Regions from separate parts of the Verrucosispora sp. FIM060022 genome, predicted to be linked through region 2. Evidence: riboswitches for the same ligand, from Rfam matches in the RefSeq annotation. Region 2 holds a riboswitch; the other holds the start of a gene.
The links. Region 2 has a riboswitch for cobalamin ahead of EG812_RS26225 (acyl-CoA thioesterase). Riboswitches for the same ligand answer to the same signal wherever they lie in the genome.

Region 1 (3,976 bases), on a different contig from region 2:
GCCGGAGCGCACGGTCAGGTCGATGCCGGCGAGGATGGGCACCCCGTCGAGCTTGACCTGAAGACCCCGCACCTCGACGGCAGGCACCTCGACGGCAGGCACCTCGGCGGGGGGCACGACGGCGGGCACCTCGGGCCGGGTCATGTCAGCACCCTTCGGGCGGTACGCAGCACGAGGACGAAGAACGGCCCGCCGAGCAGCGCGGTGACCACTCCGATCGGGATCTCCTGCGGCGCGGCGGCGGTCCGGGCCACCACGTCGGTCAGGGCCAGGAAGGCGCCGCCGAACAGCAGTGACAGCGGAAGGATCACCCGGTAGCTCGACCCGGCCAGCATCCGTACGGTGTGCGGCACGATGATGCCGACGAAGCCGATCAGGCCGGAGGCGGAGACCGCGGCGGCGGTGCCCAGCGAGGCGGCGGCGATCAGCAGGTACCGCGACCGCTGCGGGTGCAGGCCGAGGCTGGCCGCCTCGTCGTCACCGACCGAGAGCACGTCCAACTCCCGCCGGTGCAGCAGCACGACCACAGTGGTGATCAGGAAGTACGGCAGGACCAGCCGGACGTCCTGCCAGCCGGCGGTGGCCAGTCGCCCGAGCAGCCAGGAGTAGACGGCCTGGATGCTGTCCGCGTTGCGTTGCAGCAGGTACGTCTGCCCGGCGGAGAGGAACGCGGAGACGGCCACCCCGGCCAGGATCAGCGCGGCCGGCGAGCGACTGCGCCCACCGGCCGCACCGAGCAGGTACGTCATGATCACCGCCCCGAGCGAGCCGACGAAGGCGGCGAGCGGAATGGTGGGCGGCAGGCCGGTCAGCGCACCGCTCGCACCGACGCCACCGATGGTCAGCACGACGGTGACCGCCAGCCCCGCTCCCGCGGCCACCCCGAGCAGGTACGGGTCGGCCAGCGGGTTGCGGAACACGCCCTGGTATGCACCGCCGGCCAGGGCGAGCAGCCCGCCGACCAGCAGTCCGAGCACCACCCGGGGCAACCGCAGCTCGGTGACGATGGCGACTTCCCGCTCGGTCAGTCCACTGTCGACGTGCACCCCGGGCAGCAGGTTGAGCAGTTCGAGCGCGACACTGCCGGGGGGCAGGCTGACCGGGCCGAGTGAGACACCGGCGACGACCGCGACGAGTACGGCGACGACACCGGCGGCGAGCCAACGTTTCCGCAGGCCCGCCGGCCGGGTCGCGGGCGAGACGGACGGTCCCCTTTTCAACGCCTGGCGCATGGGAAGGGTCCCTGTCAACGCCTGCCGTTCGTCACTTCTCGGCCTTGGTGGTGGCGTCCACGATGGCGCGCAGCAGGTCCACCACGCGCGGGCCCCAGCGGGAGGCGACGTCGTCGTCGAGTTCCACGATCTGGCCCTCGCGTACGGCGTTGATGCCCGCCCAGCCGCTGCGCGCCGAGACCGTCGCGGCGCTCTGCTGGCAGCACTTGACGTCGGAGAGGAAGACGAAGTCCGGGTTGGCCGCGACGATCATCTCCTGGGAGAGCTGCGGGTAGCCGCCGCTCCTGCCGTCCGCGTCGGCCGCGTCGGCGATGTTCTCCAGGCCGGCGAGGGAGTAGATCGAGCCGATGAAGGTGTTGCTGGTGACGGTGTACAGCTCCGGGCCCAGCTCGTGGAAGTAGGTGGGTGCCTGAACCCGCTGCGGCACCTCGGCCACGATCTTCGCGATGTCGTCCTTCATCCGCTGCACGACGTCGGCACCGGCGGTGGCGTTGCCGGTGAGCACACCCAGGTCGGTGATCTGCTGGTACGTGTCGTCGAGCGTCTGCGCCGCGGGGGTCAGGTAGACCGGGATCTTCAACGCCGCCAACTGGTCGACGATCTTGTTCCGGTCGTCGCTGAGCACCACCAGGTCAGGGTTCTTCGCGGCGATCGCCTCGGCGTTGGGCTGGTAGCCGGACAGGTCCGTCTTCGGCGCGTCGGCCGGGTGGTTGGACTGGTCGTCGACCGCGACGACCTGCGGGCCGGCGCCGACCGCGAAGAGCATCTCGGTGGCGGTCGGCGCCAGCGAGATGATCTTTTCGGGACGCTGTTCCAGCGTCAGCGATCCGACGGTGACGGGAAAGGCGCCGCCGGCCGGGCTGCCGCTGGCCGTGGGGGTCTCGGTGGTCTTCTCGGCGCAGGCACCGAGCGCCAGCGCGGCCACCGCGAGGGTGGCGGCGAGAATCCGGGGGGTACGTCTGAACATCGGTCCTCCTGTCGGTCGAGGAGTGTGGTGCTTCGCCGACAGGGAGCCACAGGCACCCGTGGGCGAGGCGCCCTTCCTCGAGAGCGCGTGTCGCGACCGCGCCACAGGCGACCTGGCTCGTCCCCCTTTCGGGGGCATCACAGTTGCGGGACAGCGCCGGTTTCACACCGACTTCGCTGTGGCGGGTCGGTAGAACCGTAGCGCACGCCCGGTGGCCGCCCCGCCGAGCCGTGGGGAGCAGCCACGTGGGTCGGCTCGACGTCGAGCCGACCCACGCATCTGGTACCCGAGTCATTTCCTGAAGACGGGGCCCCGCGCGAGGGGGGTGTGGCGGGGCCCCGTCGGTTCAGGAGGCGGTGATGGTGACGTTGTCCACAGCCGCCTCGACCAGGCTGGCCGTCGAGGCGTCCGCAGCCTCCACCAGGATTCGGATCGACTGCCCCGCGTACGGGGTGAGGTTGAGGTTCGAGGTGGTCCAGGCGCCGTTGCGGTTGCTTGCCGCGCCGGCCTGGCTGAGCAGGGTCGTGGTGCCGCCGTTGTGCACCACGCTGACCCGGAAGTAGTCGGCCGACGACGAGTTCGAGCCGTGGGCCAGGTACCAGGCCAGGGAGAGCGTCAACGTGCCGCTCGACGGCAGGGTGATCGCCGGGGAGCGGGCGCTTGTCACGCCGCCGTCCAGGTCGTAGTCACCGGCGGCGGAGCCGGCGAGCCGGCCGGTGACCAGGTCGTTGCTGCCGGCGTACGGGGTGAGCTGCTTGGCCCCGCTGGAGTTGGTGGCCTGGGCGGCACCCCGCTCCCACTGGCCCGACGTCGCGGTGTCGGTGCCGTTGGGGTTGATCGTCCAGCCGGTGTTGGTCTCGAAGGTGTCCGACCAGACAGTCGTACCGCCGCTGCCACCGCCGCAGTACTGGGCCTGCTTGTTGATCGCCCGGTACGGGCAGTCGGCGTACTCGGCGAGGATGAGCACCGCCTCCCGGTTGCGCGAGGTCTGCTGCGGGATCACCTCGTCGGGCGGGTAGAAGCCGCCGCCGGAGGCCGAGCGCGGGTACAGCTCGAAGGTGTACGCCCAGATGCCGTGCACCGCCCACATCCAGTCGATGCTGCTGCCGTCGGTGATGTACAGGTCACTGGACTGCTGCGGGGTGAAGTTGTTGGTCGCGGCCATCTGCCGACCGATGGTGGCGAAGGTGTTGTACTGGTCGGCGTTCATCCCGGTGGCGGTGTCGTTGTACGTGTAGCCGTACGGCCAGAGCACCAGCTCGGAGTAGGTGTGGAAGTCGATGTTGGCCTTGATCTGCTGCACGCCACCGACGACCCGGCTGTTGACGAAGTTGCGCAGCGCCTGGGTCTCCGGCGCGGAGAAGGCCGAGGGACCCCGGTAGGTGTCCGACGAGGTCGAGCTGGAGGAACCGCCGCAGCAGCCCCAGTTGTAGCTCCAGTTGCGGTTGAGGTCCGTGCCGACGTACGACGATCCGCTGTTGGGTTGGCGGTTCTTGCGCCAGGACCGGTAGGAGCCGGTGGCGATGTCGTACTCGCTGCCGTCCGGGTTGACCGACGGCACGATCCAGATCTCCCGGTTGTTGACCAGGTTGGTGATCCGGGAGTCGGTGCCGTAGCTGTCGGTGAAGAGGTTCATCAGGTAGATGGCCATCTCGACCGTCAGGTGCTCACGGGCGTGCTGCTGCGAGTTGAACAGGATCTCCGGCTCGTTCTCGTCCGTGGCGACGTTGTCGGAGATCTTGATCGCGACCAGGTCCCGACCCTCGTACGAGGTACC
Region 2 (3,976 bases):
CTCCAACTGCTCGCCGTCGATACGCGGCGCCAGGTGCCACAAGTCCTGCCAGATCCGGCCAGCGAGCAGGACCGTCTCGGAGGATCGGAGGAAGGCCGCGCTGCCGGCGACCCGGCGGGCGACCAGATCCGCCCGGTATTCGGCGCGGCGGCTGTCGGGCATCGCCACGCTGTCGACGAGCAACTGCGCGGTCGCGCCAGCGACATTGGCGAGAGCGACGATTCCATGGACGATCATCCCGAGGAGCACAACCGGCCCCGACCCCTGCTCGGCCAGCGAGTCAGCCGCGTGAACGGCACGCCGCCAGGGGTTCCGCCCACCGGTGGCCACTACCGCCCGGGCGCCGAACGTCCTCGCCAGCAGGGTCCTCCGCACCCGAAGCGGATCGCCGTTGGCCAGGTGCCCCAGTTCGTGGGCCAGCAGCGAAACCCGGGCCGGCCGCGGCAGCATCACCCACAGGGGAATCCCGATGACGAGCACCGACCGCTGACGCCAACCCAGCCGCGCGACACCGGCGTTGAGACTCAGATCTGCACAGATCACGTCGGGAACCGGTGTTCCGGCGGCATCAGCGACTTCCCGCACCAGCCGGTGCAACTGCGGGGCCTCGCGCTCAGTGATCACGCCATACCTGGGCACCCGCCCGAACGACGGCTTGACCAGCAGCAGGACGAGCACAGCCGGGATCGCCAGGGCCAGCCTGACCCCCTGCGGCAGGTCGCTGGCCACGACGAGCCAGGCGAGGTAGCCCACCGCCGCCACCCCCAGCAGGGCCAGCAGCACGGAGACCACCGACAGCCAGACCTCCCCCGACGACGTCCCATCCGGGCGGGCCTCCGGGTCGGCCAGCACCTGCTCATGCGTCGCCCGGTCGATCTCCAACCCTCGCCGGAACCCCCACCGACCGATCATCCTGGTGCCGCGCCACGGGGCCAGGGCGGGGTCGTACACGTCCAGGTTCCACTGACAGGCAGGGCACCACGAGGGCGTCCCCGCCTCCAGCAGGACCAGGTCGTGGGCACAGGCCGGACATCTGCTCAGCGTCGTCTTCGTCGGCACGAGGGTGGAGTCTAGATCGAAGTGACAGCAGTGCATGGTCCGGCTCGGGCGCCGCCGGGCGCCATCGGACCGCCTACCTGAGGAAGGCCCGTCACTGAGCCTTTTCCAACCTGATCTTGCAGGTCAGCGCAGGTAGGCCGGGGCTGCTGATCGATGAGGGCGAGGCTCCAGGTAAGACAGCAATCTGTGAGTGTGGTTTGTCAAGGCCACCCGCTACGACTCGCCGTGCGCTACGAAGCCACCCTCACCATCGCCGCCATCAACCAATGGCTCCGCGCCCTACGAAACACGGCCTAGCCCAGTGCGAGGCGAACGCCAAGCGCGACGAAGGCGAACGCGCAGAGTCGGTTGATGCGCCGTGACCAGAGTCCGTCGGTCAATCGATGCGCCAGGCGTCCGACGCCCGCGCCGAGGGTGACGTCAACTGTGAGCTGTACGGCGACGAACAGAGCACCGAGCAGGATGAGCTGGGCGGTGGGGTCGCCGGCAGCTGGATCGACGAACTGGGGCAGAAATGCCACGCTGAACATGATCATCTTCGGGTTGAGCAGGTTGGTTACCAACCCGCGCAGAAATGCCTGGCGAGGCGTTGCGCCGCGCTCGGGGTGGCTGTGGTTGGCGGTGCCGCTGTGGCGTACGGCTCGGATTCCGAGGATGACCAGATACACGGCGCCGGCCCAGCGGATGGCGGTGAACAGCACCGGCGATGCGGTGATCACCGCGGCCAGGCCGCAGACCACCGCCGCGACGTGGATGGTTTCTCCCGCGGCGACGCCGAGTGCAGCGATGACGCCGGATCGGGCGCCGTAGCGGGTGGCATTGGTGAGGACGAACATCATGTCGGGACCGGGTGTGATCATGAGAACGGCGATCACGGCAAGGTAGCCCACGAGGGTCGTTACTGACAGTCCGAGCAAGGCTCAGCCCTCCTCGGCACCGTCGAGCAGAGCGCGGCGTAGCGCGAGTCGGTGTTCGCGGCGGATCTGTGCCTCGCGGTAGCGTCGCCGATCCCCGTCGGTCTCGGGTAGCAACGGCGGGACGGCGCGAGGATGTCCGTCGTCGTCGATCGCCACCATGACCAGGTGGGCGGTGGCCACGTCGGTGGGGGGCACGGCCCGGTCCCACCGGTCTGCGGTCACCTTGACGGCCACCTCCATGGAACTGCGTCCGGCCCAGGTGATCCGGGCGTCGACGTGGACCACATCGCCGACCCGTACCGCGCGGAGAAAGGCCGTCTCGTCGATGGCGGCGGTGACCGCCGGCCCGTCGGAATGCCGGGCGGCAACCACCCCGGCTACGGAGTCGATGAGGTTGAGGATTCGGCCTCCGTGAACTGTGCCCATCAGGTTGGTGTGGTGCTGGTCCATGATCTGCGACAGGGTCAGGTGCGATGCCGATGATGGCCGACCGGCGAGCGTAGTGGTGTCGTGCATTGCGTGGTCCGTCCTCGGGAAGCACACCGCCGACTCGGCTGGGTGCACGTCGAGGACACGCCGGACCGTGGCGTGTCACCCGCTCGACCCACCCGCGAGGTCGACGGCAGCGCACACACGTCGTGTACGCGGCGCGGGCAGGTCTTCGGACTCGCGGGCGTGACCGGGCAGTACCGGTCTCCTACTGGCCATCGCTTCCCAGGCAGGTGCGCCCAGTGCTGTTGACGGCGGTCGTTCCCACTCACCGCTGCGGGGCAGTCCCGGACTCTCACCGGGTTCCCTCTTACGACGCCCGTCCTGTCGAGGTCGGGCGAACCAGCGCCGCGACCATCGTACTCAGTCCACCAGGCGGTGCTGGCGTGTCAGGTGTCGTTGGTGACCGCCGTCTCGTTGTCCTGATGGTTGGTGGGGCCGACGATGACGAACACCCCGGTATCTGCGGTCTCGGCGATCTGCCGTTGCGCGTGGGTGATGGGCCCGGCCGCCAGGGCCGCGTTCGCCGCCCCGAAGGTCAGCGGTGGCTGCTGTCTGAGTTCACCGCTGCGCTTCGCCGCCCCACCCGCCGCCGTCGCGGCATTCCTGGCCGACGCCGTCGGCTGGCGTTGGGCATTCTGGCTGCTGGCTCCCCCGCCCGATGCTCGGGACGCTGGCCATGCGAGCTTTCGCTCGGCGATCGGTGCCGGCCTGAGCACGTAATCAACCGGTGTGGCGTGTCCGATCCAGCTTCCAGCGCACTTGGAATGTCAGCGCCGCAGCCATCAGCACCGCCGGGACCACGGTGAAGCCGATCAACAGGGCGGTGTGGGCGGACTCCGGCTGCGTCACGGTCTGCCCCTCGGTGGTGGAGATGAAGCCGCCCAGGGCGAGCACGGCCGAGTACACGTACGGGCCGATTGCGGTGCCGGTGGCTTCGGTGGCAGTCCAGACACCGGTGTAGGCGCCAGCCCGGACGGTGCCGCGCTGCTCGGCGGCCGCGACCGCATCCGGGACCATCGAGAACGCGAACAGCTGCAGCCCGGCGAACGCGATGCCCAGGACGCCGACCACCGCGACAGCCGGCCCGGTGCCGTAGCCGAGCAGCGGCGCCAGCGAACCGGCCACGAAGACCGCCTGGCAGATCAGCAGGCCACGCTGCTTGCCGATGCGCCGGGACACCTGCATCCACACCGGACCGGCGATGACCGCTGGACCGAGGAACGCCCCCATGAACACGGCGGTCAGCCCAGAGTTGTCGAAGACGTACCTGGTGTAGAACGGCAGCGCTGCGAGGAACAGGTGAGTAGTGGTGCCGGTGAACAGGTAGGACAGCACCAGCGCGCGGAAGTCGGGGTCCCGCCAGGCGACCGCGATGTCACCGATGGTCGAGTGGGCCGCCTGCTGATCGGGCATCCGGAAACCGGCGTGGGCGGTGAGACGCCGTACCCCGGTCAGTGCGACCAGCCCGGAGATCACCATGACGCCGGAGAGCAGCAGGGCCATCCAGC

Region 1: another riboswitch for cobalamin. It lies ahead of EG812_RS22550 (ABC transporter substrate-binding protein); the one in region 2 lies ahead of EG812_RS26225 (acyl-CoA thioesterase).

The regions. Positions count from the first base shown of each region.
Region 1 is NZ_RQIV01000009.1:128,335-132,310, reverse strand. Features, by position in the region: gene EG812_RS22560 (ABC transporter ATP-binding protein) at 1-144, opposite strand, end outside; gene EG812_RS22555 (FecCD family ABC transporter permease) at 141-1,232, opposite strand; gene EG812_RS22550 (ABC transporter substrate-binding protein) at 1,264-2,199, opposite strand; cobalamin riboswitch at 2,285-2,417, opposite strand; gene EG812_RS22545 (M14 family metallopeptidase) at 2,546-3,976, opposite strand, start outside.
Region 2 is NZ_RQIV01000013.1:70,608-74,583, reverse strand. Features, by position in the region: gene EG812_RS26235 (M48 family metallopeptidase) at 1-882, opposite strand, end outside; gene EG812_RS26230 (LysE family translocator) at 1,353-1,934, opposite strand; gene EG812_RS26225 (acyl-CoA thioesterase) at 1,980-2,492, opposite strand; cobalamin riboswitch at 2,612-2,827, opposite strand; gene EG812_RS26220 (hypothetical protein) at 2,855-3,184, opposite strand; gene EG812_RS26215 (MFS transporter) at 3,189-3,976, opposite strand, start outside.